DNA from 3 places in the Streptococcus hillyeri genome. Region 3 is predicted to be linked to each of the others. Evidence: predicted binding sites of a transcription regulator. Region 3 holds the regulator's gene; each other region holds the start of a gene.
What was found. The regulator CtsR, encoded in region 3, represses protease genes until heat stress. The targets are predictions, from matches to a motif close to TTGGTCAAAAAAGGTCAAANA.

Region 1 (6,870 bases), 680 kb from region 3:
CATACCACGTTTTCCCAGAAAACAGTGACAAGGTTTAATCACTAAACATCTGCACTATCTTCTACGAAAACGTTATTTCCTTTCTTTAAACCTAAATTACTTTCTAAATCATTCTAGAAAATGAACATTTTATAGTTTATCAAAAATTGAATATTAATTCAATAAATTTTACCTTAATTTTACATTTAATTTCGCTTAAATTAATAAATATTTCTATATTATGCAAAAATTAAGAATACTATCAAATCATTTGGGGCTAGTCATAGCTCTTGTTTTTCAACACTTAACCTGAGAGGATATGAGGTGCTCAAAAAATCCTAGAAGAGTTTTTGAGGTTAGAAAAAGAGCTGTTAAAGGCACCGTTAACATTCTCTACAGGACTTCTTTTCTGTTTGCCGCGCCTAGCTATAGTTTCTAAGATAGGGCTGAGAGTGGACAGAAGCCAATTTTTCATAATCTTGACTTTCTTCGCTCTCCCATTTCTAAGTTCAAGATAATACTAATCCTTCCCATCACAAAAATACTTTTGAGATATCAATACCAAAAAACTCCCCATTCAGGAGAGTTTCGTCGTTAATTAGTACAGTAAATCGTAGATTTCCATCGCAATCAAGTCAATGCTATCAAACGTATAAGACTCACGCGCCGCAACATCACGTAATGTGAAAACTGGACCATTTTCAGGATCGTTAGCAAATGATACTTCTGCTACAACGACACCGTCACGCTCAAAATTACGCTTCAAAGTGCCTCCATCAGCCGCCATCATTTCAAGGCGATTAATAATTCTTACCAAATGTGATTCCATAATATATAATAACTCCTATTTCTATTTATCGTCTCTCTTATTTTATCATAAACACGGACAAATAAACAAGAAAAGATAATGAATTTCATAGAAAATGTAATAATTTGTTGATCTTTCTAAAGGAATCAGAGTAGCTTCAAACGGAAAAATAATAGTTTTAGCACTCTCTATCAAAGACTGCTAATTTTTCGTACTTTTTACTTGCATTGTTTGTTTAGAGTGCTATAATGAAATCATAAACATTGACCAAATTTGACCTTTAATCAAAGTTTGGTTCCTTATTTCCAAACGAAAGGAAAGTGAATAGTTGATTCTAAAACTATTCAACTTGGTACTTCATTATGCTATGTCAAAATTGTAACCTTAATGAATCTAGCATTCATCTCTATACTAATGTTAATGGCCAACAAAAAAAGGTTGACCTCTGCCAACATTGTTATCAAATCATGAAATCTGGTTCTGGGGAACCTGATATGTTCCTACACGGAGGTTCACTAAATCCCTTCTTAGAAGATTTCTTTGGTGACCTCAATAACTTCCGCGCCTTCAATCCTGATTTGCCAAATGCGCCAAAAACTCAATCTGGACGTTTTGGTGGCAATGGCGGAGCAGGTAATGGCGGTGGGAATCCTAATCGCCCTCAAGGTGCACGCCAACAAGCGCCTCAGCAGCCAAAAGGCCTTCTTGAGGAATTCGGTGTGAATGTGACTGACATTGCACGAAACGGAGACATTGATCCTGTTATTGGACGTGACGAAGAAATTGTCCGTGTGATCGAAATTCTAAACCGTCGTACCAAAAACAACCCTGTCCTTATCGGTGAGCCAGGGGTCGGTAAAACAGCCGTTGTCGAAGGCCTTGCTCAGAAAATCGTGGACGGTAACGTGCCACAAAAACTTCAAGGTAAACAAGTGATTCGCCTTGATGTCGTTAGCCTCGTTCAAGGGACTGGTATCCGTGGGCAATTTGAAGAACGCATGCAAAAATTGATGGAGGAAATCCGCAGTCGTAAGGATGTCATTCTCTTCATCGATGAAATTCATGAAATCGTTGGTGCTGGTTCTGCTGGTGATGGCAATATGGACGCTGGCAACATCTTGAAACCAGCCCTTGCTCGCGGGGAATTGCAAATGGTTGGTGCTACTACACTCAACGAGTACCGTATCATCGAAAAAGATGCTGCACTTGAACGCCGTATGCAACCTGTCAAAGTTGACGAACCTTCTGTTGAAGAAACCATCACCATCTTGCGTGGTATCCAACCAAAATATCAGGACTACCATCACGTCAAATATACCGATGATGCTATCGTTGCTGCAGCTGAATTATCAAACCGCTACATTCAAGACCGCTTCTTGCCTGATAAGGCAATTGACCTCTTGGACGAAGCTGGTTCAAAAATGAATTTAACCCTCAACTTTGTTGATCCTAAAGATATTGACAAACGTCTTGTGGAAGCTGAAAACCTCAAAGCTCAAGCAACACGCGATGAAGACTTTGAAAAAGCAGCCTACTTCCGTGATCAAATTGCTAAATACAAAGAAATGCAGCAGCAAACCATTACCGACCAAGATATGCCAGTCATCACTGAAAAACACATTGAGGCTATTATTGAGCAAAAAACCAATATCCCTGTCGGTGATTTGAAGGAGAAAGAACAAAGCCAGCTCATCAATCTTGCTAGTGATTTGAAATCACACGTTATCGGTCAAGACGATGCCGTTGATAAGATTGCCAAAGCCATTCGCCGTAACCGTGTTGGTCTCGGTTCACCAAACCGTCCAATCGGTAGCTTCCTCTTTGTCGGACCAACTGGGGTTGGTAAAACAGAACTTTCTAAGCAATTAGCAATTGAGCTCTTTGGCTCTGCAGACAGCATGATTCGCTTTGATATGTCTGAATACATGGAAAAACATGCCGTTGCGAAACTCGTAGGAGCCCCTCCAGGATATGTCGGTTATGAAGAAGCTGGACAACTCACTGAAAAAGTGCGCCGTAACCCTTATTCACTTATCCTTCTTGACGAAGTTGAAAAAGCTCACCCAGATGTCATGCACATGTTCTTACAAGTCCTTGATGATGGTCGCCTCACAGATGGTCAAGGACGTACGGTGAGCTTCAAGGATACCATTATCATCATGACCTCAAATGCTGGTACTGGTAAAGTCGAAGCTTCTGTTGGCTTTGGTGCTGCTCGAGAAGGCCGTACCAATTCCGTTCTTGGACAACTTGGAGACTTCTTCAGCCCAGAATTCATGAATCGCTTTGACGGTATCATCGAATTCTCTGCCCTCAGCAAAGAAAACCTCCTTTCTATCGTTGACCTCATGCTTGATAGTGTCAATGAACGCCTCAGCCACAACGGTCTCAGCCTTTCTGTAACAGATAAGGTCAAAGAAAAACTGGTTGACCTTGGCTACGATCCTAAGATGGGGGCACGTCCGCTGCGTCGCACCATTCAAGATCACATCGAAGATGCCATCACAGACTTCTATCTCGAAAACCCAACTGAAAAAGAATTCAAAGCTGTAATGAGTTCAAATGGTAATATTATCATTAAATCTGGTAAAAAAGTTGAAGTCGCTGAAACAGTGATTGAAGACTAAATATGGCTAAAAACGAACCCCTAATAATCTCAATTGAGACTACTAGGGGTTCGTTTTATTTAAAACAACTATCTGTTAAGTTGATGATTATACTCTTGAGCAATGATAGTCGCTACAAAATCAAGCTGACTGGGATGTTCAAAATGAGTTTGCTTTGAAGAAAACCTAATGCACTTATGCACAAAAGTTGGAGCACAAACATTTCCACCAGTTATCATCCAAATTTTAGGATGCCTTGCCTTCTTTAAAAATGGTTTAAGCGATGTGTAATCAAAAAATGAACCAGTAAATGAGAATAATATCACTAATTTATTTTCATCTGCTTCTAGTAAATAATCAATCTGCTCTTTAAATGATATATTAGTAAATATCTTTTTTCCATACATAAGTAAGTCACTTTGCAAAATCACCGCAGCAGTTTCTGCTTTCATTAAACCAAATGCAGCAACCTCCTTATAGTCATAGATATCTCGAACTAATTCATTGATGAGATTTTCAGAAAGAGAATCTGAAACCTGCTGAATACCATCAATTGTTTGTCCAGTATAAGCACGTTTTCTCTCAGCAAAATCTCCATTACTCGCTTCCGGACCTTTTTTTAAATTTGCTTGGGTCAAGAGCATTTTTAATTCTGAAAAACTATCTAGTCCTATATCTCTACAAAAACGAGAAATAGATGAGCTAGACACATTACATTCTTCAGCAAATTGTTGAATGCCAATATTCTTCATATCATCTAAGTTGTCCAGTATGTAAGAAGCAATAATACTATTTGTGGAACCACTCTTCTCGCTAGCTAGTAATCCTAAAAATACAACAGGTATTTTTCCGTAAATCATTTTATTCCTTTTCTAACGACCACCAGCAAAATGATATAGCATACGTTCTCTCATAGTTGAAGTATCTTTACCAAGTACTTCCACTATTTTATAAGCGAATGGATATGGAGTAGCTGGTCCTTGACTAGTGATAATATTTTGGTCGAATACAACAACATCGTGTTTAAAATTCCCACCAATTAATTTTTCTTCATATCCAGTATAGCCTGTTACATTTTTACCGTCAATAACCTTAGCTTCTGAAAGGACAACTGTTCCCGAACACATGGCGGCAATATACTTACCTTCTGTTTCATTGAACTTCTGAACCAATTTGATAACATCAGAATTTGCCAATAAATTTGCACCACCTGGTCTTCCACCAGGTAATACAACAACATCATAATCATAGACCTCTTCACTGAAAACTTTATCAGCTTTAATGTACATGTTGTGCATTCCTTTTACAAATTCTTCCCCAAAAGAGAAAGTAGCTGTTTCAATTTCTGCTCGACGCAAAATATCAACAATGGTAAGAGTTTCCCCTTCTTCATAACCTTCTGCCATCAATACTGCTACTTTAGCCATAAATTTTATCCTCCTCTACGTCAAATGAATTTGTATAAACCATGCGTTTTTTAACTGCAATCGAATCACCACCAAGTACATCAACAAGTGCATAGGCAAACGCATAGGCAGTCGCTGGACCTCGACTCGTTACAAGGTTTCGATCAACAACAACAATATCTTCTTTAAAGTTACCAGTTTTGATAACTTCTCCATAACCGATGTATCCTGTAAAGTCGCGACCTTCTAAAATACCGGCTTTTTCAAGAGCAATCGGTGCCGCACACATTGCAGCCACCCATTTACCATTTTCATCCATTTCTCGAACTGCTTTAATAACCAACTCATTATCTCTAAGGTTATCAGCCCCTGGTCTTCCTCCCGGTAACACAACCATATCATACTCTGATGAAAGCGTATCATCAATCACTTTGTCACACTTCAAAGTAATATCATGTGCACCAGTTACGTTTTCTTCTGTTCCAACTAGATCACATTCAATATTTGCACGACGAACAATATCTGCAATCGTTAATGTCTCTCCTTCTTCAAATCCAGGAGCAACTAATACTGCTACTTTTACCATACTTTACCTACTTTCATTTTTTCTTTAGTGTATCATTTTACATTTGACTTTAGAAGCTTTTTCCAAATTCTGGAAAAAGTTATTTTTGACTGATTAAATTCTTATACCATTCAAAAGAAGCTTTCTTGTATCGTTTAAAAGAACCTTCTCCCTTATTATTTGCATCTACATAAATCAGACCGTAACGTTTGTCCATCTCACCAGTCGATGCAGCAACTAAATCAATGACTCCCCATACGAGATAGCCTATTATTTCAACACCGTCTTTGATAGCTTCTTCAACCATGTCGATATGTTGGGATAAATAATCAATCCTATAATCATCTTGCACAAAACCATCAACTAATGCATCTTTAGCACCTAATCCATTTTCAACAATGAATAGTGGCTTTTGATAACGATCATAGAGCGTATTCAGGGTAATCCGTAAACCAAGAGGATCAATTTGCCATCCCCAATCACTACTTTTGATATATGGGTTTCTCACTGATGTCATTAAATTAGAAGCTGTTTCATCTTGTTTATTATGTGAAATACAACGAGAGGTATAGTAGCTTAATGCTACGAAGTCCGCAGTATTATCTGACAAAATTTTAGCATCATTTTCGTGGATGTCGAGTTTAACTCCTAATTCTTCAAATTTTCGTTTGGCATAATTAGGATATTTACCGCGGCATTGGATATCAATAAAGAAATAGCTTTCTCTATTTTTATCAAGTGCCATCATCACATCTTGTGGATGACATGAATAGGGATAATAATCACCAGCAGCTAGCATACAGCCAACTTTATTATTAGGATTTATCTCATGAGCTATTCTTATAGCTTCACTACTTGCTAGTAATTGGTTGTGTGCAGCTTGATAGCGAATTTGAGAAATATTTTCCTTCCCCATCAATTCTAGCCCACCTCCAGAGAAGGAATTATGGAGAATGACGTTGACTTCATTAAAGGTTATCCAATACTGAACTAAGTCTTTATAAGTTTCAAATAGTACCCTGGCATATTTTGTATAATGAGCAATCATTTCTCGATTTCTCCAACCACCAAGGTTATCGACCAAATAAAGTGGGATATCAAAATGACTAATAGTTACTAATGGCTCTATGTGATACGATTGACATAACTCGAATACTTTCCTATAAAAGTCTAAACCTTCTTGATTTGGAGAAGCTTCAATGCCAGTTGGAAATAGTCGAGTCCATGAAATACTCATTCTAAAGCATTTAATACCTAACTCAGCCAATAACTTAATATCATCTTCGTACTTCTCATAAAATTTGATTCCAGTTCTACTTGGGTAGTACGCTGATTCAGTATCAACTGTTCGATAATCTATAAATCCTTGCTTGATTGCACGTCTTTGATTTCCGAGAGGCACTACATCCATAACAGATAGAGAGCGTTTATTTTCTAAATAAGCGCCCTCTGCCTGATTTGCCGCTACTGCACCTCCCCAAAGAAAATTTTTAGGAAATGTCATAA
Region 2 (6,870 bases), 950 kb from region 3:
ATAATGGCAGATTGGCGCAGTAATTGATTGGAAGTCTATATCTGAACTTTAAGTGTCCATCTCAAATAGTCCACTGAACAGTTTCACCCCCACACACTAAAACTTATTAGTTTTAGTGTGAAGGGGGTGGCAAGACCTAGGCTTGCCAAGATGGAATGGAACTCTGTAGGAGCTCGCTTCCGCCCCACACCACATTAGAAGAAGTGCTAACAAAAATACTAAATAAAAACTAATTGACTTTACCATTCTATAAAACGCATATAACATAGTTATTAGCTATAACAAAAGCAAAAGAAACTGTCAAATACTATGAAAAAGTCCTAGAAAATTAGAGAAGGGAGCAAATCTGTTATTTTAGATTTTTCGATAGCTAAGAAACCTATCGTATTACCGTTTTTTAAGGCATATAATTTTATAACTTGACTATTTTCTCTATTTTGCTATGATTAAGGTATCTTAAAGAAGATAGGAGACACTCTTATGGCTAAAAAACATCCTTTTGTGAAAGGTCTTGTGACCGGTGTTGTTGGATCAGTTGCTGCCGCTGCTGGTGCGCTTTTTGCAATCCAAAAAACCATCATTGAACCTGAAGAAAAGAAAGCTGCTTTTATCGAAGAAAACCGTAAAAAAGCTGCGCGTCGTCGCGTATCACGCTAATTTATACTTTCAAAGATCAAACCAACCAATTCACCAAAAACTTAGATAAAACTGAGTTTTATCAGGCTGAGGTAAGCTTTGCTTGTCAATAAGCACTCACCATTTGAATATAATCAAAGAGCCCGGTAAAAGTCTCAACAATAGAAAAAGGCTTAGAATAACGTCATCAATATACGTTAATTTTAAGCCTTTTTCTATTGTTCAATTGTATCAGCAAGATCCAAATCTGAGTTTTTCCCAGCCTCTCATAGTTGCTTAATTTAAGCTATTATTTTCCATGATAGCATCAATGAAACCATATTTAAGTGTTTCTTCTGCACTCATCCAGTAATCACGCTCTGCATCCTTGTGAACTTGCTTCACTGTCTTACCAGAGTTTTTAGCCAAGATTTGTTCAAGGTTATTACGAGTTTTCAAAAGGTGCTCAGCTGCGATTGCCATATCTGTTTGTTGCGTACCGCCACCAGTACCACCCATCGGTTGGTGAATCATGTATTCTGCATTTGGAAGCATGAAGCGTTTCCCTTTTGCTCCTGATGACGCAATGATTGTTCCCATTGAGGCAGCCACACCCATAACAATCGTCTGGACATCTGCCTTGATAAAGTTCATGGTATCAACAATAGCTAAACCTGCTGATACAGACCCTCCAGGAGTGTTAACGTAAAGATAGATATCTTTTGTAGGATCTTGAGCATCTAGGAACAAAAGCTGCGCAATAACAGAATTTGCCATATTATCCTCAACAGGACCTGTTAACATAATGATACGGTCTTTTAAAAGACGTGAGTAAATATCATAAGAACGCTCACCGCGTGATGTTTGTTCAATAACTACAGGAATCATAATTTTCCTCTTTTCTACTTAATTCTTACTGTTATTATATGCTTTTAGTCAGATAAGGTCAAATAAAAAACTCATTTTTTAGCACTCTCTTCAAAAGAGTGCTAAAATTCTTTTGTAAAAATAAGAACAACTGTATTTGCCCTTATTTTTTTCTATTCCTTTAGAGTCAGTTTGTTAGGGCTCGTTTATTTCAAACGATCTAAACTTATTTGGCCACTGGACCTCGCCGCTTTCTTATTTTCCAGCGACGACCTAAATAGGTCCACTGGACCTATTTAGTACCAAACAAGCGGTCTCCTGCATCTCCAAGTCCTGGGACGATGTAGCCTTGTTCATTGAGTTTTTCGTCAAGGGCTGCTGTATAGATATCAATGTCTGGATGCGCTGCTCTGAGTTTTGCAACTCCTTCTGGCGCTGCTACCAAGCAGACGAATTTAATGTTAGTTGCTCCGCGTTTTTTCAATGAATCAACACCTAGAATAGCTGAGCCACCTGTCGCAAGCATTGGGTCAACCAAGAAGACTTGGCGCTGCTCGATATCTTCTGGAAGTTTTACCAAGTATTCAACTGGCTCAAGAGTTTCTTCGTCACGGTACATTCCAATGTGCCCCACTTTTGCGGCTGGAACAAGACTCAAAAGACCATCAACCATACCGATACCTGCACGCAAAATTGGAACGATTGCTAATTTTTTTCCAGCCAATTGTTTCTGAATCGTTTTTGTAATCGGCGTCTCAATTTCAACATCTTCAAGTGGAAGATCACGCCACACTTCATATCCCATGAGCATAGCAATTTCATTAACCAACTCACGAAAATCTTTTGTAGAGGTCGTTGTACGACGCAAAATAGACAACTTATGCTGAATTAGCGGATGTGCAATAACTTGGAAATTTCCCATGAGAGAACCTCTTTCTATATACGTTTATCCCTAGTATTATATCAAAAAAGTAAGCGGTTGACTATTATTTTTTGTAGAACTAACCATGACAAACACATGGCAAAAAGCCGTATAACTGTTTTCTAACTACACATATTTTCTCAAGATATTTACATCTGTATATTGGCTTATCCTCGTTTTCATCTACAATACGACGAAAATGTCAACAAATAGTTGCGCACAAGCAAACAAATCTTTCTCAGTTAGTCTTTTGAATTCCATCTCATTCTCTCTGTCCATAAAAATAAGCTCTACTATTTTACCATTTTTTAGGGAAAATAGCAGAGCTGAACCTCAATCTTTCTTTGTTACCTTTTGTGCTTTAATGACTAAAAAATCAGGTTTATGTAGTAAATCCCTATACTCGGGATATTCTTCTAACATCTTATCATCTGGGAGTGGTTCAATCACTTTCTCAATCGTAAAGCCAGCATATATCAAGGTATTAAAAATCTCTGAAAATGTTCGGTGATATTTTTTGACATTGTCCACAAACCAGACAGACTCACGTTCTCCTGAGACGCTATAATGAGTCAAATTCAAATGTAGACGATTCCCATCGGTATCTCTAGTCCACCGATCACCACCTGTATGGCAGGTATTGATTGGATGTTCTTGTGAAAAAATCAGAAAGCCATTATCATTTAGCTTATCATAAATTTTAGCAATCAAATCCGAAAAATCTGCCACATAGTGAAAAGCTAGCGAACTAACCACCAAATCAAACGAACCATCCAACTGATCGATATCTTCCATCGGTAAATTCAGGTATTGAATGTTAGGAGCCGTATTTTCAGCCTCAGCAACCGCCAACATCTTCTCAGAAATATCAATCCCAAGAATAGAACTAGCTCCCGCATCACTAAATTTCTTGCAGTAATCACCAAATCCACAGCCTAAATCAAGAATCCTTTTACCTTTTAAATCAGGTAATAAGGAAAATAAGGCAGGAATTTCAAAAAGAGTATTGGCATTGCGTTCATTTTTTCGAATCTTTTGATACCCCTCAAAAAAGGTATCATTGTCATAGATATTTTGCTTTGCCATCATAGCTCCTCATTATTTTAAAAATTAAAGACGTCGTTTAAATTCTCAGCCATGGTTGGGTGTGTGAAAATTTGATTTTTGATGTAAGTGTAAGGAATATGGTTATCCATAGCCATTTTGATGAGGTTAATGATTTCGTGACTTCCTGCTCCAAAGAGAGTTGCTCCTAGAATTTCATTGGTCTCAGTATTGACAATCACTTTATAAACGCCTCGAAGGTCATTATTGACATGGGCTCTTGGCATATTAGCTACCAGTAATTCATTGACCTTGTATGGTAAACCTGCTTCTTGCACAGCCTTTTCCGTCAAACCAACCTGTGACAAAGCAGGATCAATGAAGAGAGAGTTTGGTACATTTTGACGGTTTTGAAGGCTGTAATCTCCTTGACCGGTCAACTTACCAAAAACAATGCGGAAATCATCAAGTGATGTGTAAGTGAACTGGAGACCTCCGTTCACATCACCGACCGCATAAACACCAGATACCGTTGTTTCACAGTAGTCATCAACCTGCACAGCACCACGGTCGGTCAGTTTGATGTCTGTATTTACCAAACCAAGTCCTTCAGTGGCTGGTTTGCGCCCCATGGCGTACATCACCACATCAAAGAGATATTCTTTGCCGTTTTCAGTGACAACAACCTCCTCACCACGGTTGGCAACTGCTTCTACTTGACTTCCTAGGACAAAGCTGACGCCATCTGCTTCAAGGTACTCTTGTGCTAATTTGGCAGCCACCTCTTCATAGCGTTCTAAAATGACTGGGGAATTTTCAAAAACAGTGACTTGACTACCTAGACGAGCATAAAGCGAGGCAAATTCTAGACCAATATTACCACCACCGATGATTCCAAGTCGTTTTGGTTGTTCAGGTAAATTTTGGATACCTGTACTATCTACCACATGCTTACTCTCTAACAGCCCTGGAATTGGAAAGACATTTGACACGGCACCAGTATTGATAACAATGGTTTCTGCTGTTAATTGTTCTGTCTCATCACCAGCTGAAACTTCAATCACTTTGTTAGAAATAAATTTAGCATGAGCATTGATGAGATCAGCTCCGCTATTTTCTAAAACCATTTGATTTTTATTGCGAAGACGAGTTGTGACGGTCTCTTTGAGCGTCATTGCATGATCAAAGGTTAAATTGTTTTCTGCTGCTTGTATCAAGGTTTTAGTCGGAATACAGCCGACATTGATACAAGTGCCACCATAATTTGCCGCATTTTGCTCAACAAGAGCAACTTTTTTACCAGCGGCAGCCATTTTACCAGCCAATGTTTTCCCCGCCTTACCAAAGCCGATAACAATCAAATCATATGCTTTCATAAACACTTCTCCACATCTTTTTCTTTAGTTTAACAAACTTTAACGTCGCTGTCATAAATTCGCTACGCCAATTTGAATTCATTTTATTTCCGAACGTTATAGCCAAAACAAATCAATTTGTTATCATTTAACACAAATTACTTGACAAGTTTGACATTTTCATTTAGAATAAGCACAATTACATAAAACACCAACCGATTGACGTCATTCTGGAGAAGATTTGATCTACCGAAGGAATTATACTCTCAGGTGCCTTAGGGCAAGGACAGGATGACTGACGGACTTCTGGAGAGATTCTGCAAGACAGAACACCGAAGGGGCAAGGCGATTTTTCGCTCAATCTCTCAGGTAAAAGGACAGAAGGAAAATGATGCACTTGTTAAAAGGGGATGTTCTCATTTTAACAGGATTTTTTGCGACATTCTCCACCTCCAGGACTGTGATTTTTCTCAGTCCTTTTTGTGTTCAGTGTGGGTGTTTGACAGTTATTCTAACTTAGAATAACTGTGCAACTTATATTTTAAGGAGTTTTATATGTCTACTTTTTTCACACATCTTGAAAAGATTCTTTCAACTGTTAATGATTTGGTTTGGGGACCACCACTTCTCATCTTGTTAGTCGGGACAGGTATCTATCTGACTCTTCGTCTCGGTCTTTTGCAAATTCTCAAACTCCCTAAAGCTTTCAGTTTAATCTTTGTCCACGACGAGGAACATCACGGAGATATTTCCAGTTTTGCGGCTCTAGCAACAGCTCTTGCGGCTACTGTTGGTACTGGAAATATTGTCGGAGTGGCTACCGCTATTCAAGCTGGTGGTCCCGGTGCCCTTTTTTGGATGTGGGTAGCTGCTTTCTTTGGAATGGCGACTAAATATGCAGAAGGTCTTCTTGCTATCAAATACCGTACCAAGGATGATAACGGTGAAATTTCTGGTGGACCTATGTACTATATCCTAAATGGTATGGGGCAAAAATGGCGTCCTCTCGCAATCTTCTTCGCCTTAGCTGGTGTATTGGTAGCTTGGCTTGGCATCGGAACATTCTCTCAAGTCAATTCCATTACCGGCTCTTTGAAATCTAGCTTTGGCTTTGCTCCACAAATCGTCAGTGTCATTATCGCCATTATCGTTGCTTTCATTATCTTTGGCGGTATCCAGTCTATTTCTAAAGTAGCTGAAAAAGTGGTTCCCTTTATGGCTGGACTTTATATCTTAGCTGCTGTTCTTGTTATTCTCTTAAATAGCAATCAAATTCTCCCTACTGTTGCTCTAGTGCTTGAATCTGCTTTTACAAAATCTGCTGCCATCGGAGGTTTTCTTGGAGCCAGCGTCCAAAAAGCTATGCAGATGGGAATTGCCCGTGGGGTCTTTTCAAATGAATCTGGTCTAGGCTCTGCACCAATTGCTGCCGCTGCAGCTAAAACCAACGAGCCAGTAGAGCAAGGTCTCATCTCAATGACAGGTACTTTCATTGATACCATTATCATCTGTACCTTGACAGGTTTAACCATCCTCATTACTGGTGTTTGGACCAGTGATAGTTTAAAAGGTGCTGATGTCACTCAAGCTGCCTTTAGTGGAACTTTTGGAGCTATTGGTAGTTTTGCACTGACCATTTCACTAGTTCTCTTTGCCTTTACAACCATTCTAGGCTGGTCTTACTACGGCGAACGTTGTTTTGAATTTCTTTTCGGAACAAAGCACATTCGCATTTACCGTCTCATTTTCATCCTAATGGTTGCACTAGGTGGCTTCTTAAGCCTTCATATCGTTTGGACGATTGCCGACATTGTAAACGGACTGATGGCTATTCCAAATCTCATTGCACTTCTAGCGTTATCACCTATTGTTATCAAAGAAACAAAAATGTATTTTGAGAAAATCTGAGAATGTATAGTTAGCATTTTTGGGACAGTTAGCTTTATGAGGTAAGGACACAAGCCCCCCTAACAGAACTCCATTGCCTGTTTTCAAGCCTAAGACCTAAACGAGAGTGGGACAAAAGCCATAATTTAGAATCCTTGTCTTCCACTAGCTCTCTGGTTC
Region 3 (6,870 bases):
CTTCTGGTATGAATACGGTAGGTGATATTAGCTTTAAACGTAATGCCTATGAAATTCTTGGTTGGCAGGGCTGGGATGCTTTTGTAGACTATTTGAGTAACCGTTATACAAGTGACCAAGAGGTGTTTTCTAAAATCTTAGCCGATGACACGGAAAAAAGCTGGGCTGATTATAAGAAAGCTCAGTATAACCGCTTATCAGAATTAGAAGCAGTTAATCATCTTTGGGAAACAGATACCTTAATGGCAGATTTGAAGGTGGCTATTCAAAAAGATTTGGCAGTTATCAAAAACTTTAAAGCTCAGGTTGAACCTAGCTGGACAACTGCTACTGTAACAGATTCTGAAGTTGCTAGCCGCCTTGGTTTCCCAACACAGGCAACTAATGTCCGTAAAGTTAAATTGGCAATCTTGCGAGCAGCATTAGATTATAATGAATTAGTTGAGACTGTCTTAGTAAAAGATCAAATAGAAACAGCAAAAGGCTCAGGGCTTGCTCAAGATGCGAAACCAGAGTTAATCTGGGAAATCGCGAAAGGTTCAGGTCTTGTTCAAGAAGAGAAACCCGAATTAGTTTGGGAAATCGCCAAAGGCTCAGGGCTTGTTCAAGATGCAAAACCCGAATTAGTTTGGGAGACCGCAAAAGGTCCAGGTCTCGTTCAAGATGCGAAACCAGAGTTAATCTGGGAAATCGCGAAAGGCTCAGGTCTTGTTCAAGATGCAAAACCCGAATTAATCTGGGAGACCGCGAAAGGTTCAGGTCTTGTTCAAGAAGAGAAACCCGAATTAGTTTGGGAAATCGCGAAAGGTTCAGGTCTTGTTCAAGAATCTAAACCAGAGTTATTGTAGGAAACAGCAAAAGGTTCAGGGCTTGTTCAAGAATCTAAACCAGAGTTAATCTGGAAGACTGCTAAAGGCTTAGGTCTTGTTCAAGAAGAGAAACCCGAATTAGTTTGGGAAATCGCCAAAGGCTCAGGTCTTGTTCAAGAATCTAAACCAGAGTTAATCTGGGAGACTGCTAAAGGTTCAGGGCTTGTTCAAGAATCTAAACCAGAGTTAATCTGGGAAACGGCGAAAGGCTCAGGTATCACACAAGCTCAAAAACCAGAAGCAGAGTTACTAATCCAACAATTAGGTACTCAAAATCAAAAAGTTGATCAAATGGCTACAAAGGAATCAAATAACACTACCGCTGAGACGACTTCTGCCAAACTACCTGAGACAGGTGAACAATTTAATTTCCTAGCGTTACTGGGCTGGCTATTATTATCTGTATTTAGCTGGATTACATTTGGTGATAAGAAAAAAGATACGAATTAAAGGACGTTACAGTACTGTTAATCATATTACTAGTGACAATCATTGGTGATTTTAATCCTGATTTTCTATTTTGGAAAATCAGTGAAAAAGTTGAAAACGCATTCTGAGCATATATTTTCCTATTTCTTTAAAAAAGGTTTATAATAATCGAACAGTTAGATAAATAGTGGAAAGGAATGTTCAGTTAATAGGTCTAACTGAACGGGGACAAGTTTATCAAGAAAAAGGTCTATCCTTATTTGAATATCAGGCAGTCAATAGCTGCTTTTGTCCCTTGCGTTTAAATTATGTATCAAGTAATCAATTTATGTGGAGATTTCGAGCCTTGGTGGTTTTTAGATGATTGGAAAGAAGATATCACTGAACTCCAAGAGTTTAGCACTTTTGAAGAAGCGGAACAGCATTTCTTAAAACAGTGGCAGGACTTGCAGAAAGGCTTTCCCTATTTTGAGAGCCGTTCGGATTATTTAGCAGCTTTTTGGGATAATAAAGAGCTCCGCTGGTGTGAAGAGTGTACAGAGGATTTGCAACAATACCATTCCATTTTATTGCTCAAAGATTATCAACTCATTAGCGAAGACAGGTATAACGATAAACTGTCTATTTCCAATGCGGAACCTCGTCAACCCTCAAGTTGTCGCCTATCTCTTTAAATCTATTCTTAGTGAGACTGGAAAAAATTCCGGTCTCCTATTTTTTGTCCCTAATAACCACTGATACTCATCCAAAATTAAAATTAGCAGTTTAAGTTAAATTAAGAACCAATAAATGGCTTGATTTACCAGAGCTTCTTTCGCCATGGTGGTATTCTTATTAGTGAGGTTGGGGCATAAATATTTCAACCTTCTATTTTTAATGGTAATAACAGATTGACGCAGTGGTTGATTGGAGGTCTGCAACTGGACACTTCTTCATTTTCAAGTGTCCACCTAAAATAGTCCACTGGACTATTTTACTACCACGCAATCGTTAGCGGCCATCCTAATCAACTGTGCGGAGGTGGGACGACGAAGTCAATTTCTTCGAAATCATGACTTCTGTCCCACTCTCAGCCTGAGCTTAGAAACCTGGGAGCGAAGGAAACCTAGGCTTGCCAAGAAGGAATGGAACTCTGTAGGAGGGGAGGTTCTGACACTGACTTGGTCAGCTTCATTTCCCACCTCAAAAGGTCTCCTAGACCTTTTGAGCGCCCCACACCACATTAGGAGAAGTGCTAACAAAAATACTAAATAAAAACTAATTGACTTTATTAACATTTTAGAGTATCAACTTATAGAAGACTGTCCATTTTTCAGAATTATCTCCACAAAGTTTTGGCATTTCAGATATAAAGGTAATTGAAATTGTTGGTGTAAGGACAGTTGGATTGGGGATAATAGGGGTATTTGATTATTTTTCAAAAAATCGAATTTTCTAGAGTGAAATCACTCATTGAAAATAGCAACTACGGGAATGATTCAGCTAATCAAATACTACAAAAATATTGTACTTTTTGTTATAATAAGGTCAGTATTAGTCAAAAACCTCTAGTTTTTCGATCAGCAAAAGCGATATTAGAAAAGTGATAGCTGGAGGTAATGAGGAATGAAAAGAGGGGCCGATGGCGTTAAAAAATACATCTGATTATATTGAAGAACACATCAAACGCTTGCTTGCCCAAACAGGTGTTGCAGAAATTCAACGGTCGCAACTGGCGGAATCTTTTCAAGTGGTTCCTAGCCAGATTAACTATGTGATTAAAACACGTTTCACGGAAAGTCGTGGCTATGTTGTTGAGAGCAAGCGAGGTGGTGGTGGCTATATTCGTATTGTTAAAGTTGCTTTCTCTGACCAGCACCATTTTTTAGGAGATTTGCTTAGCAAGCATTGCCAAAATCCTAGCGAGCAAGTTTTTGCTGATGTGATGCAGCTCCTTTATGATCACGGGGTGATTACTGAGCGAGAAGGTAATCTGTTGCTAGGCATATGTAGCGATGAGATTTTGGGAGTTGATGCTAATCAGATAAGGGCAAGGCAACTTCGGAAAATTCTTCAAAGATTAGATAGAAAAGGTTAAGTATGGTTAAATATTCGTTAAAAATGCAGGAAGTCTTTCGCTTAGGACAAGAGCAGGCAGCCCGCTATGAAAGTCTTTACCTAGAGACTTGGCATTTGCTTTTAGGGATGGTGGCCCTCCATGATTCTGTAGCAGGTCTTAGTTTTTCAGAGTATGAGGATGAATTTCCTTTAGAGGAGTATGAAGCGGCAGCTATTTTAGCCATGGGAAAAGCTCCGCAGGATGATGTGAAAAGGACTGATTTTCTGCGTCCATCGTCTAAAGCCTTAAAAGAGGTTCTTGACTATGCGTTAGCTATTGCTCAAGTGATGGCTAATGATGAAGTCGGAACAGAGCACGTTCTTTTTGCTATGTTAGTGAATGCTGACTTACTGGCAACGAGAATTTTAGAGTTAGTGGGCTTCAAGGTCAAGGATGATGGGAATTCTCTTCGCTTAATTGATCTGCGCAAGACTTTGGAGCGTCATGCGGGAATCACTAAAGAAGATTTGAAAGCCATTCATGAATTGAGAAAACCTAAAAAAGCAAAATCTGCTGGCAACTTCTCTGATATGATGAAGCCACCTTCAACAGCAGGGGAACTTTCTGATTTTACACGTGATTTGACGGCAATGGCAGAGCAGGGATTGTTAGATCCTGTTATCGGACGCGACAAAGAAGTAACACGCATGATTCAGGTATTGAGCCGTAAGACAAAAAATAATCCTGTCCTAGTTGGGGATGCCGGTGTCGGAAAAACAGCTCTAGCTTACGGCCTTGCCCAGCGTATTGCTACTGGAGAAATCCCATATGAGCTCCAAGACATGAGAGTCTTAGAACTTGATATGATGTCTGTGGTTGCAGGAACACGTTTTCGAGGTGACTTTGAAGAGCGAATGAATCAAATCATCGAAGACATCGAAACAGATGGGAAAATCATTCTCTTTATTGATGAACTTCATACTATTATGGGGACTGGTAGCGGTGTTGATGGGACGCTTGATGCAGCCAATATCTTGAAACCTGCCCTTTCACGTGGAACCCTTCACATGGTTGGAGCTACCACACAGGCTGAGTACCAAAAACATCTTGAAAAAGATGCCGCTCTCTCTCGTCGATTTGCAAAAATTATCATTGAAGAGCCAAGCCAAGCTGACGCTATTGCCATTTTAAAAGGACTTAGACCAAGTTACGAGGCTTTTCACAATGTTTCTATCTCAGATGAAGCGATTGCGACGGCTGTCAAAGCTGCGCATCGTTACTTAACAACGAAACAGTTACCAGATTCGGCTATTGATTTGCTTGATGAGGCTAGTGCTACTGTTCAGGTCATGACTAAAAAAGAAGTCCAAGAGACTCTTAGCCCAGTTGACCAAGCTCTGCTTGCAGGAGACTTAAAACGTGTTAGCCAGTTATTAAAAGTCTCACAAAAAGAGACCCTTCGTCCAGCAATCCCTGTGACCGAAGACCATATTTTAACAACTCTAAGTCGCCTATCAGGGATTCCTGTGGAAAAATTAAGTCAGAAAGACAGCCAGAAATACTTGAACCTAGAGACGGAGTTACACAAACGTGTTGTTGGTCAAGATGCCGCTGTTTCAGCTATTAGTCGTGCCATTCGTCGCAATCAATCAGGCATTCGTACAGGGAAACGACCAATTGGTTCCTTCATGTTCCTAGGCCCAACGGGTGTTGGTAAGACGGAGTTGGCAAAAGCTTTAGCAGAAGTGCTCTTTGATGATGAATCAGCTCTTATTCGCTTTGACATGTCTGAGTACATGGAAAAATTTGCGGCAAGTCGTCTTAACGGTGCCCCTCCAGGTTATGTTGGTTACGATGAGGGTGGCGAATTGACTGAGAAAGTTCGTAATAAACCTTATTCAGTTTTACTCTTTGATGAGGTTGAAAAAGCCCATCCAGACATTTTCAATGTGCTGTTACAGGTTCTCGATGACGGTGTTCTGACAGATAGTCGTGGACGTAAAGTTGACTTTTCAAATACCATTATCATCATGACCTCAAATCTTGGGGCAACCGCTCTCCGTGATGATAAGACCGTTGGATTTGGAGCGCAAGCCATTTCCCACGACCATAAGGCTATGGAGAAACGTATCCTGGAGGAATTGAAAAAGGCTTACCGCCCAGAGTTTATCAACCGTATAGATGAAAAAGTGGTCTTCCACAGTCTTGAAGAGGTGCATATGCGTGAGATTGTGACGATCATGGTTCAACCTTTGGTGAAAGCTTTGGCAGACAAGGGAGTGACCTTGAAGTTCCAACCAGCAGCTCTGAAACATCTGGCCCAAGATGGCTATGATATTGAAATGGGAGCTCGCCCACTGCGTCGCACCATCCAAACAGAAGTTGAGGATAAACTATCTGAACTCATCTTAGCTGGTGAGCTAGCCCAAGGACAAACTCTAAAAATCGGTTTCTCTAAAGGAAAATTAAAATTTGATATGGCTTGATAATAAGTAAGCTACTGCGTCAATCTACTTTTCACATTAAAACAAGAAGTGGTTGGTCAAAAACTTAAATTTTAGTCTTGCTGTTGAAAATGGAACAAAATAAAATGGCTTAGAATCAACGTTTTTTGACGACGTTACTCTAAGCCATTTGCTATTTTGAAGATTTTTTGTCCACTCTCTCTTTTTAATATAGTTTAAAACTATACTAAAACTTATAAAACAACTATTTTTCAACAAATTAGTTATAGTTTATAATAATACCATAACAAATAAATGAGGTAAGACACATGGCACAATCTAAATTTCAACTAGTCAGCTCACTCCTTCGTCCAGCAAATCTTCGTGAATTCAAAACTGAAATTGAGCACCGTGATGATATTCAATATCCTTTCTATGATGCTCTACCTGGTTACCAAGAAACCGAAACAGCTGGCATCAAGCAGATTATTGTAGATCAAAAATCAAATGGTATTGATATTTTAACAGATGGGGAGTATGGTCGTTCTATGTGGCATCTTGATTTTGTATGGGGCCTCAAAGGAATTGAACGCTATATTGCGGAGCATGGCTACCGCTTCAATGACCACGATGGCGGAGATTTTGAAACACGAAAAGACATTGGGATTCGTATCACAGAGCCACTTTCAGGAAAAGGCCATCATTTCCTTAACATTTTTAAATTAGTTAAGGCAGAAGCAGGTGGTGAACAAACGAAACAAACCATTTGGGGACCAGCTCATGCCTATACAGAACTAGCTATTTTTGATAAACTAGCTGGTGAAGGCCAAGTTTATGAGACAAACGAAGAATTGAAAAAAGGCTTGATTCAGGCTTACAAAGAATTTTTAGCTGAATACAAAGAAGCAGGTGGTGAAATCATTCAGTTTGACGACTGCCTTTGGGAACTCTTTGACGAGTCAAATCCTGCCTCTTTCTTCGCTGATGGTAATGCTGCCTTAGCAGATTTAGCGGATGAATTTATTGCCATCAATAATGAGGTTGTGGATTATGCTCATGAGATTGGCTTAACGGTTTGGACTCATAACTG

Region 1: the regulator CtsR is predicted to act here: its motif matches at 1,048-1,068, upstream of AB6M99_RS04330 (ATP-dependent Clp protease ATP-binding subunit).
Region 2: the regulator CtsR is predicted to act here: its motif matches at 1,548-1,568, upstream of AB6M99_RS07290 (ATP-dependent Clp protease proteolytic subunit).

What each region holds. Positions count from the first base shown of each region.
Region 1 is NZ_CP163513.1:908,518-915,387, reverse strand. It holds gene AB6M99_RS04335 (DUF1797 family protein) at 578-808, opposite strand; gene AB6M99_RS04330 (ATP-dependent Clp protease ATP-binding subunit) at 1,150-3,414, shown strand; gene AB6M99_RS04325 (MurR/RpiR family transcriptional regulator) at 3,483-4,253, opposite strand; gene AB6M99_RS04320 (DJ-1 family glyoxalase III) at 4,266-4,820, opposite strand; gene AB6M99_RS04315 (DJ-1 family glyoxalase III) at 4,813-5,385, opposite strand; gene ascB (6-phospho-beta-glucosidase) at 5,465-6,868, opposite strand.
Region 2 is NZ_CP163513.1:1,505,748-1,512,617, forward strand. It holds gene AB6M99_RS07285 (DUF3042 family protein) at 481-657, shown strand; gene AB6M99_RS07290 (ATP-dependent Clp protease proteolytic subunit) at 913-1,503, opposite strand; gene upp (uracil phosphoribosyltransferase) at 1,775-2,404, opposite strand; gene AB6M99_RS07300 (class I SAM-dependent methyltransferase) at 2,738-3,493, opposite strand; gene AB6M99_RS07305 (FAD-containing oxidoreductase) at 3,508-4,824, opposite strand; glycine riboswitch at 5,100-5,194, shown strand; gene AB6M99_RS07310 (sodium:alanine symporter family protein) at 5,359-6,711, shown strand.
Region 3 is NZ_CP163513.1:223,636-230,505, forward strand. It holds gene AB6M99_RS01140 (ZmpA/ZmpB/ZmpC family metallo-endopeptidase) at 1-848, shown strand, start outside; gene AB6M99_RS01145 (LPXTG cell wall anchor domain-containing protein) at 1,161-1,319, shown strand; gene AB6M99_RS01150 (DUF1033 family protein) at 1,607-1,972, shown strand; gene AB6M99_RS01155 (CtsR family transcriptional regulator) at 2,920-3,375, shown strand; gene AB6M99_RS01160 (ATP-dependent Clp protease ATP-binding subunit) at 3,378-5,822, shown strand; gene AB6M99_RS01165 (cobalamin-independent methionine synthase II family protein) at 6,110-6,870, shown strand, end outside.